2 regions of the Vreelandella indica genome follow, and region 2 is predicted to be linked to the other one. Evidence: riboswitches for the same ligand, from Rfam matches in the RefSeq annotation. Region 2 holds a riboswitch; the other holds the start of a gene.

Region 1 (5,380 bases), on a different contig from region 2:
TGGCGCATGGCGACCATGGCTCGAGCCGTCTCCAGGGCATTCTCGGCCCGGCGGGTCTGCGCTCTGGCCTGGGCCAGCTCGGCCGCCAGGGTGGCGGTATCCATGCGGGCCACCGTTTGGCCGGCCTCGACGAACTCGCCTTCCTCGACCAGTACTTCTTCGAGGCGACCGGCGACCCGAGTGGCGATATCGATCTCGGTGGCTTCGATGCGCCCGTTGCCTTGGGTGATGCCCTCGCCTAGGCCCTCCGGCTGCAGTTCCCACCAGGTCAACCAGGCCGCGATGCCTATAACAACTATGGCTGCCAGGCCCTTGAACCACTGTCTTTTACTGCTGAACTTCATAATGTTGCATCCTCGGTTGGCGGATGGCCAGACGATTGATGAGCAGCTCAGAGGATGGGCCAGGGCCAAAGGGCTTAAGCTCGTCGCTCTGTGCCAGCGGTGGCGCATCACAGAACGTAATAAACGGATTCTATTATCCTATTATTATTAATTGTGATTTTGATTTAGGTCAATTAAATACCGACTAGTCGGTATTTAATTGATAGTATTTGCTATGAGCTGGGTAGCTATACCAAGGTTTTTTTCGTCACTCTCAAATGTTAAATGAGCTACGTTGCGCAAAACTACTGTTAAGCCATACTTTTGGGGCAGCGCTAGAAAACAAAGGAGCACACAAGCGATGGGAGGTTGCGGCCATTTTTTAGCGCTCCCCAGGGAAAAGCCGCAGCAAGCAGTAAATTATCGTGCGTTGGTAGATTTAAACTTCCTGATACAGCTCACTCCCTTTGTTGCGGAACTTCTCCGCCTGCTCCTCCATGCCTTTCATCACCGCTTCCTGATCACCGTTCAGGCCGTGCTCATTGGCATAGTCACGCACTTCCTGGCTGATCTTCATGGAGCAGAACTTCGGCCCGCACATGGAGCAGAAGTGCGCCACCTTGGCGGAATCCTTCGGCAGGGTTTCATCGTGGTATTCACGGGCGGTATCCGGGTCTAGGCCCAGGTTGAACTGGTCCTCCCAACGGAATTCGAAGCGCGCCTTGGAAAGCGCGTTGTCGCGCCGCTGTGCCGCCGGATGGCCCTTGGCCAAGTCCGCTGCGTGGGCGGCAATCTTGTAGGTGATGATGCCGGTTTTGACATCGTCTTTATTGGGCAGGCCCAGATGTTCTTTCGGAGTGACGTAGCAGAGCATGGCGCAGCCAAACCAGCCGATCATCGCTGCCCCAATACCCGAGGTAATATGATCGTAGCCGGGAGCGATATCCGTCACCAGCGGCCCAAGGGTATAGAAGGGCGCTTCGTCGCAGTACTCCAGCTGCTTATCCATGTTCTCTTTCACCAAGTGCATGGGCACGTGGCCGGGACCTTCGATCATCACCTGCACATCGTGTTTCCAGGCGATATGGGTCAGCTCGCCAAGGGTCTTGAGCTCCGCCATTTGCGCTTCGTCGTTGGCATCCGCCACCGAGCCGGGGCGCAGACCATCGCCGAGGGAGAACGCCACATCGTACTGCTTGCAGATCTCGCAGATGTCCTCGAAGTGGGTGTACAGGAAGCTCTCCTGGTGATGGTACAGACACCACTTGGCCATGATCGACCCGCCGCGGCTAACAATGCCGGTGACTCGTTTGGCGGTGAGCGGCACATAGCGCAGCAGTACCCCGGCGTGAATGGTGAAGTAGTCCACGCCCTGTTCGGCCTGCTCGATCAGCGTATCGCGGAAGACTTCCCAGGTGAGGTCTTCGGCAACACCATTGACCTTCTCCAGCGCCTGATAGATAGGCACCGTGCCAATCGGCACCGGCGAGTTGCGCAGAATCCACTCGCGGGTTTCGTGGATGTTCTGCCCAGTGGAGAGATCCATAATGGTGTCCGCGCCCCAGCGGATGCCCCAGGTCATCTTATCCACCTCCTCTTCAATGGAAGAGGTGACCGCCGAGTTGCCCAGGTTGCCGTTAATCTTGACCAGGAAGTTACGGCCAATAATCATCGGCTCGCTTTCCGGGTGGTTGATATTATTGGGAATAATCGCCCGCCCGCGGGCGACTTCATCACGCACGAATTCAGGGGTAATCTCATCCGGCAAGCTGGCACCAAAGCTTTGGCCGGGGTGCTGATGGCCCAGTATCCGCTCTACCTCAGCGGTACCTAACGTTTGGCGACGCTGGTTTTCCCGTAGCGCGATAAACTCCATTTCCGGGGTAATAATCCCTTGGCGGGCGTAGTGCAGTTGAGTCACGTTCTTGCCTGCTTTAGCCCGGCGTGGTGTGCGGGTTAAATCAAAGCGCAGCTGGGCAAGCGTCGGGTCGTTGGCGCGACGGTTACCGTAATCAGACGTGGGGCCTGATAGGAATTCGGTGTCGTTGCGCTCTTCAATCCAAGCGCGGCGCAGGGCGGGCAGGCCCTGACGTAGATCAATCAGAGCATCGGGGTCGGTATAGGGGCCGGAGGTGTCGTACACCAGCAGCGGCGGGTTCTCTTCGTCAATGCTGCTGGTTTTGGTGGGCGAGAGGGTGATTTCCCGAAACGGTACGCGAATATCTGGCCGCGAGCCTTCCACGTACACCTTGCGCGAAGCGGGCAGCGGCGCAATGGCGGCGGCATCGACCTGGGCGGTTTCGGCTAGAAAATGGCTCGTTTTGCTCATGGATTGGTTCCTTTTAGTTGTTAGTAATTAATGAGAGAGGTCTTCGTCTATCAGCTCTAGGCCCATCTGCCAGAAGTCGATTTCCAGGCGGGTGGCATCGCGGAATATCTTGGCAAGCTCTTTAAAGCGGGCGGGGGTCACATCGGCAAGGCGGGCGTTGAGCCATTCAAGCTCCGCCTGCATGGCAGCCTGAAACTCCTCGCCTTCGTACATGGCAATCCAGGCATCAAAGGGGTTTTGTTTACCGCGCAGCGTGGAAGGCTGGGCGTTTAGCCAATTGGCGATTTCGCCATAGCCCACTAGGCAAGGGGCTAATGCCACATGCAAATCGAGCAGGTCGCCACGGTTGCCGGTATCTAATACATAGCGGGTGTAGGCCAGCGTCGCTCTGGCTTCGGGAAGCTCCGCCAGTTCTTGCTCGGAAATCCCCCACTCCTGACAAAAGCCCACATGCAGGCCCAGCTCCACGTCCACAATGGCTTTCAAGCCTTCATGGGCTTGGCGCAGATCCGCCAGGGTGGGGCTTTTATAGGCGGCCAGCGCGTAGGCGCGGGCGAAGTGGATCAAAAACAGGTAATCCTGTTTCAGGTAGTGGCGAAACGACGCCTCAGGCAGCGTGGCATTGCCCAACTGACGCACAAAATCGTGCTCAATATAGGCGCGCCAATCTTGCTGGCAGGCGGTGGTGAGATCGGTAAAGCGGTAGCCCATGATGCCTCCGGTAGTAATGATCCGGAGGGCAGGCGAAAAAGATCGAGGAAATGGCACGGAAAGGTGGCGTAAAGGAGCGCCGCGGCCATCGCTTGATCCCTACGCCGGTACCCGCGCCGCAACTCATGTGAGCAGCAGCGCATTAGCCGGATCAGGTTCAGCGGGACCAGCGCTCGGCAGCAAAAATGCTAGCCCTGCGCCATCTCAGCCGGATTTCACCGGCACCCCGTCAAGCTGTTCGTTAGCGGAGTCTAGGCTGCGGATGGGGGAGATGCAAGGGGGCATGATTGGAGATAAAAAATCGTGCAAGCTGCGACTTTTGGTTAAGCGGCCAAAATTGGCTTTGCTATAAAGGGAGTCTATGGGTAGAGTCAAATTGGTGGCTGCAAACCCCCAGTTAATGTGCCGTCGCGTTTATTGAAGCTGTGTGGCTAAGTATATTTAGCATGCATCTCTAGCTGCCTATATTCGCTTGAGTGTATTAATAGGTGAAAATTATTTTTTATAAGAGCTATTTTAATGAAGATAGAAGCAAGCGATAAAGAAGTTCAAGAAGTTTTTTCTTCTGGTTATTTCAAAATACCTAGATTCCAACGCCCCTATTCATGGGGTAAAGATGAAGTGGATAATTTTTGGTCTGATATTATTGGCGATAAGAGTGATAGTTACTTTATTGGGTCAATGGTTGTTTATCAGGCAAGTAAGCCATACTTTGGTATTGTTGATGGACAGCAGCGACTAACAACTATAACAATAGTTTTATCAGTAATTAGAGATGCATTTTTAAAGTTAGGCGAAGAAAATCTTGCAAAGGGTGTTCATAAGTTTATTGAAACCCCCAATAATGACTATGTGAATGAGTTTGTACTTAACGCAGAAACTTCATTTCCATATTTACAGAACCATATTCAGTCATTTGATGAATCAAGCTCTGATATCAAGATAGATTGTGAAGTTGGTGTGGAAGAATCAAATTTAAAGTTTGCCTATGAGCTTTTAACGCAAAAGCTAGGGCAACTTATACCCTTGCATCAAACGGCTGGCTCTCAGATTGAGTTTTTTGCACATACTGATCCTGTTCTTAAGTTAAAAGAGCTAAGAGATAAGTTTTTATCGCTTAAGTTGGTTTTTATCCAATTAGATAACGAGGATGATGCTTATTTGATTTTTGAAACACTTAATGCTCGCGGTCGAGACTTAAAAACCTCTGATCTTGTGAAAAATTTAGTGTTGAAAACTATTAAAAATACTCATTCAACACTTGATAGCCCGAAAGAAGCATGGAATCGCTTAGTAAAACGCTTTGATGATATTTCTGATAGTAGTGTTATTGATACATTCTTATTGCACTACTGGATTTCTAAGCATGAGTATACGACAGATAAAAAACTGTTTTCTCTCATTAAACGTTATATAAATAAGGACTTGGGTAACGCAAGGGTTTTGCTAAAAGACTTGAGTGAGCATGCTGTAAGTTACTCGAAGATGCTTAGCCCAGAGAGCTCTGGTTGGGGAAAAGAACAATATGAAGTCCAGCAATCATTGACTGCCTTAAATGGTTTTAAAGTTAAGCAGCAATCGTCTTTTGTATTGTCCTTGCTCGTAGCCTATTCAAATGGAAAAGTATCACTTAAGCAGCTTAAAACAACTCTGAAGAGAATTGAGCATTTTCACTTTGTTTTTAATGCCATTACTCAGCAAAGATCTTCAGGGAGTATAGCGACGATGTACTCACAACATTCTATTGATTTGTCAAAAGCTCACGACAATGATTCTGTGCAAAAAGTTTTATCAAGTATAACAAGAAAGCTAAAAGAAAAGCTTCCGTCATATAGTGAGTTTGAGGTCAAGTTTTTAGAGTTGAACTATCTATCAAATAGAACTAAGTATAAAAGCATCATTAAGTACTCACTTTGTAAGCTTTTAGGTAACCAGTTGAGTGGTTTAGATATTCATCATGGAAACCTGACAGTTGAACACCTAATCCCTGAGTCAAAAGCCAAACAAGGAGTAAACC
Region 2 (5,380 bases):
GAGCAAACCGTGAGCGAGGGCCATAACGCCGAGGCTGATGCGCAGAAGCGTAATAGCATAAGGCTGTAGAGAGGGAGTGGCCGTAAGTGATGATTGAGTCGTCATTTGAGGAGCTTCCATCTGTGTGGTTGATGGAGCTACTTTACAGCTAGGCCAGGGTGAGATAATCAGCGCGTTATGCACATCACTGTTGCGTAATAGGCGATAATCCAATCGCCTGTTCCCAAATAGGTGGATCTCCCCACGCCTCGGTAAGCAGATCGATAAAGCGCTCCACCTTGGCGGGCAGATACCGCCGGGCAGGGTAGAGCGCGTGAACGTCGAGCCGCACCGCGGGCTCGTCGGTTAAAATCGGCACTAACCGCCCGCTGACAATACTCTCCGTGACCAGAAAACTGGGCTGTTGTGCGATGCCTAAGCCCGCTTCAGCAGCCTGGGTCAGTACATCACCATTATTGCTCTCCAGTGGGCCATTAACCGTCAAAGACTGCGTAGCAATTTGCCAGTCAGCGCTCTGCTGGCCACTACGATATCGCAGGCAGCGGTGCTCATTAAGGTCGTTAACGCTAACGGGTTCGCCGTGGGTGGCAAGATACTCAGGGGAGGCACAAAACAGCAAACGGCAGCGGGTCAGGCGGCGTGCCACCAGGCTGGAGTCGGGCAGGCTGCCGATACGGATCGCCACGTCATAACCCTCTTCAAGTAGATCAACGCGACGGTCATTAAGGTCCAGGCGCACGTCAAGCGCCGGGTGGGTAAGCATAAACTGGGTGACGAGTGGCGTTAAGTAGCGGGTACCAAAACTCATGGGCCCATTTACGCGTAAACGGCCGCGCACATCGCTGGTACCTTGGCCAACTTCAGCAGCGGCTTCATCGAGCGCTTGCAGCACACCCTGGGCGCGCATTAAATAGCGCTCTCCTGCTTCCGTGAGATGCAGGCGACGCGTAGTGCGCTGTATCAGTCGCGCCCCGAGTGCCTTCTCCAGTGCCATGACCTGACGCGACACGCGGGTACGCGAAATATCGAGTGCTTCAGCTGCCCGGGTATAGCTACCCAGCTCGGCGACTCGCACGAAAGCAACGATATGCTCTATTTGGTTCATGACGCAGCAGCGACCTGAAAGGCGCGTGCCGCCTGGAAAGGATCGGGTTGGCCGCAAATGGCTGAAATCACCGCTAATCCGTTCGCTCCCGCCCGCTGCACACTAATGGCATGCTCAGCTTTCAACCCACCAATCGCCACGCTGGGCAGTGGGCACGCTTTGACCAGCGAAGCCAAGCCGCCAAAGCCGATAGGCTGGGCGTGGTCCTGTTTGCTCACTGTTGCAAACACGGGCCCAATGCCAACGTAATCAATTAACGCCATGGGCGCCGCTTGGAGCTGAGCGAGGGTATTGATCGACAGGCCAATAATCGCCTGTTCACCTAGCGCTCGGCGTGCTTCCTGAACAGCGGCATCGCTCTGACCGACATGCAGGCCATCTGCCTGACTCTCTAGCGCTACCTGTAAACGGTCGTTAATGATGAGCGGCACCCCGGTGCCTGCCAGCAGTGCTTTTAGCCGCTTGGCCTGAGTAACCATCTGTTCATCGCTGGCATGCTTATCGCGTAGCTGCACGATGGTCACACCACCTCTTACCGCTGCTTCAACCGTCTGCTCTAGGCCATAATCGTCGCAAAGCGCAGTGTCGGTCACCAAATAAAGCGATAGATCATACGGCATGGAGTGACTCCAACTGAGTATGAGCAGAGAGGTCGTCAGGGGTAAGTTGATAAAGCGCATCCAGCAGAGCGACTTGGAAACTGCCTGGGCCCTGAGCAGTACTGCCCGCCCGCTCGCCAGCGACGGCAAAGCAGCCTAGCGCCGCGGCGGTGGCTTCCAGCGGGGCTTCACGGTTGGCCGCAACAAAGGCGGTGACCAGTGCGCTAAGGCCGCAGCCTAACGTTGTGACACGGGGCATTAAGGGGTGGCCACCGTTAATACGATAGTGCTGTGTGCCATTCGTCACCCAGTCGCTTTCACCGGTCATCGCGACAACGCAGCCATGTTTTTGCGCTAGCGCTATCGCTGCGTCTATGGCTTGGTCGGCGGCAGCTGTCGAGTCCACGCCGCGGCCTTGGTTGGCTAACCCATTAAGCGCCAGAATTTCAGAGGCATTGCCACGAATCACGCTAGGCTTTAACGCGAGTAACCGCGTGCACAGCGATTGTCGATAGCGGGTCGCGCCAACGGCGACAGGATCTAATACCCAGGGAATCGAGTGCTGGCTGGCGGTGGCCGCTGCGGTCAACATCGCGTCCGCCCAGTGGGCAGAGATGGTACCAATGTTGATCGACAGCCCGGCAGAAATAGCGGTGAACTCTGCCACTTCCTCTGGAGCATGCAGCATTGCGGGTGACGCGCCCGTGGCTAGCAACAGGTTGGCCGTGCTGTTCATGGCGACATAATTGGTCATGCAATGGACTAACGGTGTCACTGCGCGCAGCGTTGCAAGGTAATCGCCAAGCGGAGGTAGGGTCATAGCATCCTCCCGGCGGGGAGGTGGTAAGCGGTACCATGACTCCCTACGCCGGTGTTATCCGGTTCAGGTTCAAAGGGTGCGTCTCAGCCCAACCGTAACGGAGGGCGCCCCTGTCGAGCGCTTACTATCCTTGCCTGGAGTAGCCCTGTAAACCCCTGGATACAGACGATGGCAATCTAACGAAACGAAATACGCGTGCCGTAGGTGAGCATCTCGTCAGGCGTTATGGCTTTCCCCTCTATCCCAATCATTTCGTCACCGCACTGGTCAGCGAAGGTCAGCACGCCGTGGGTCAAGCCAAGTTGGCCTAAGGTATCGCGGATTTCACCCGTGCCGAGAAAAGTACTGACGTGCCCTTTGTTATCACTGAGGTCAGACACGCCGTTAGCGTGATGAAAGCGCACTCTGTAAATCCCATCCATCGACTCCACTTCAACAATGGGCGAAAAGCCGTTGTGAAGCGCATTGGAAAGTTGCTTGAGGGTTAAGTGATCACCCAGCGTCATATCAATCGCAGTCATAAAAACCTCCTGAAGGACGCCCTCAATCAGGGGCATCGATCATGTGGCGGGAACTTCTTTTGTAAATCTTATGGATAATAAGTGTAGGGTTTTTGTTTAGGATTGCTAGTGCGCTTACCGGTGCCCCGATACGACACTGCCTACGTGCTTGTAAGGGCTAGCATTCTGGCAATAAAGCCCCCATGGTAAGCGGTATGTGAGGCTCAATAGAGTCAATGAACAGTATTAGCGACAGGAGAGCGTGATGAGTTTTCAAGGTGAGCAGCATCCTGGTGTCGTCGATACACCGCCTCAAACCCAAGGATTCCGTTTAAACCACACCATGCTGCGGGTCAAAGACCCCGAGCGGGCGCTGGCGTTCTACTCAAAAGTGTTTGGCATGCAGGTACTGCGGCGGCTGGATTTCGAGGAGATGCAGTTCTCGCTCTACTTTTTAGCCAACGTGGAGCCGAGCGACAGCGTGCCGGAAGAGACTGACGCGCGTACCGTATGGACGTTTAGCCAGAAGGGGCTGTTGGAATTGACCCACAACTGGGGGACTGAAAACCAGGAAGATTTCGCCTATCACGATGGCAATGCCGAGCCCCAGGGCTTTGGGCACATCTGCTTTAACGTGCCGGATTTGGCAGCGGCACAGGCATGGTTTGACGAGCACGACGTCACCTTCGTAAAACGCGCTGATCAGGGCAAAATGAAGGATGTTATCTTCGTTAAGGACCCGGATGGCTACTGGATCGAAGTAATTCAGGCAGACCTGATGGCGGGTAAAAGCGACGCATGAGGCACGCCAATGGCTGAACTACTGTTCCGGCTGCGCCACGTTACCGACGAAGAGGCCATGGAAGTGCGTGACCTGTTGGCCGACCATGGCTTTGATACCTATGAAACCCAGGCGGGCTTTTTCCGCCTGGGGGTCGATGCTATCTGGCTACGTAATCCACATCAGCATGATGCGGCTATCGCCGCGCTAGACGCCTATCAGGCGGAGCGCCTTGACCGCGTCCAGCGTGAGCATCAAGCAGCGGTTGAGCGGGGCGACGCGGAAACATTGTGGCATCGCTTGGCCGCTCACCCGCTGCAGGTGGTGCTGGTGCTGTTAGCCGTGGGGCTTATTGCGGCTCTTACGCTGCTGCCGTTTCTGGGCTTATCACGAAGCTAAGCACTAAGCTATGCGGGCGGCAGATGACCGCGTTTGAGGTACATCATCACGCCATTTTCACCGGCGGTGAGTGCAGGGGCTGCGCCGCTGGGGTAGCGACACCAGGTGCCCGCCGTGTAGCTATGCTCGCTATCGCTTAGGCTGCCTTCAAGAATCAAAAACTCCAGGCCGCCCAGCAGCGTGGGGTAAGTGATGGAGGTGCCCGCCGACCACCGTTCCAGGCTGGTGCGCTCCTGCTTGTAGGTGTGCAGCATCTTGTAGGCAATGCGCGGGCGACGATCCGGCTGCCAGGGAAGCCGATGCGCAGGTACCGCCAGCTGGAGCGTGTCGTTGGGGTCAAACTGGTGCAGTTTGACAAAAATCAGCGCGCCTTCCTCGCCAATCTGTGGCGTGTGGCCGGTACCGATGGGGTTTCGTAAGTAGCTGCCGGCTGGGTAGCGCCCATGCTCATCGGCGAACACGCCTTCCAACACCAGGATCTCTTCGCCGCCGCCGTGGGTATGCCGCTCAAATTGCGTATTAGGCGCGTAGCGAACAAGACTGGTGGCACGGGCAACTTCATCACCAATTCGGTCAAACATCATGCGCTCGACCCCCGCACTGGGGGAATCGACCCACTGATACTCTTCCGGGGTAACACAGGCAAAGTGGCTAAAATCGGCGTTTAGACGCATGGGAAAGGGCTCTTCGCAGTGAAGGTAAGTATCGGGGAGGAGTAATAGTCTCCTTATTGACAGCGAAAAATGCAACTTTAGGTTGTTTGATCTTAGCGATGATGCCATAAAAAATGCCGCCAACGGCGGCATTAGACTGTTTTAAGCGAGAGAGACTCAGTGGGCTTCTGCCAGTGCGGTAAGCAGTTGGTGCGCTGCTTCTATGCGGGCACCATTGGGGTAGTTACGGTTAGCCAGCATCACAATGCCGATCTGCTCGCTGGGCACAAAAGCCACATAGCCGCCAAAGCCGTTGGTTGAGCCGGTCTTGTTATAAAGCGCCTCTTGCCGAGGGGCTAAAGGGGGCGTTAAGCGGTTGGCAGGGTTGGGCTCTAATATCATCTCAAGTGAGTTACCTGCCAGCAGCTGCTCAAGCGTTACTGGGTAGGCGTAGCTTTCCCAGCCCAGCCCCTGGGTCATATTGCCGACCTCAAAGTACCCCGTGCGCGTGGCCGTCAGGGCT

The links. Region 2 has a riboswitch for thiamine pyrophosphate ahead of thiM (hydroxyethylthiazole kinase). Riboswitches for the same ligand answer to the same signal wherever they lie in the genome.
Region 1: another riboswitch for thiamine pyrophosphate. It lies ahead of tenA (thiaminase II); the one in region 2 lies ahead of thiM (hydroxyethylthiazole kinase).

What each region holds. Positions count from the first base shown of each region.
Region 1 covers NZ_JBANSO010000003.1:79,734-85,113, forward strand. Annotated here, with positions in the region: gene V8L71_RS02945 (HlyD family secretion protein) at 1-344, opposite strand, end outside; gene thiC (phosphomethylpyrimidine synthase ThiC) at 763-2,652, opposite strand; gene tenA (thiaminase II) at 2,680-3,363, opposite strand; TPP riboswitch at 3,443-3,602, opposite strand; gene V8L71_RS02960 (DUF262 domain-containing protein) at 3,883-5,380, shown strand, end outside.
Region 2 covers NZ_JBANSO010000004.1:55,659-61,038, reverse strand. Annotated here, with positions in the region: gene V8L71_RS03780 (DoxX family protein) at 1-120, opposite strand, end outside; gene V8L71_RS03775 (LysR family transcriptional regulator) at 185-1,105, opposite strand; gene thiE (thiamine phosphate synthase) at 1,102-1,725, opposite strand; gene thiM (hydroxyethylthiazole kinase) at 1,715-2,524, opposite strand; TPP riboswitch at 2,548-2,646, opposite strand; gene V8L71_RS03760 (hypothetical protein) at 2,701-3,045, opposite strand; gene gloA (lactoylglutathione lyase) at 3,290-3,826, shown strand; gene V8L71_RS03750 (DUF6164 family protein) at 3,836-4,204, shown strand; gene V8L71_RS03745 (cupin domain-containing protein) at 4,213-4,878, opposite strand; gene ampC (class C beta-lactamase) at 5,035-5,380, opposite strand, start outside.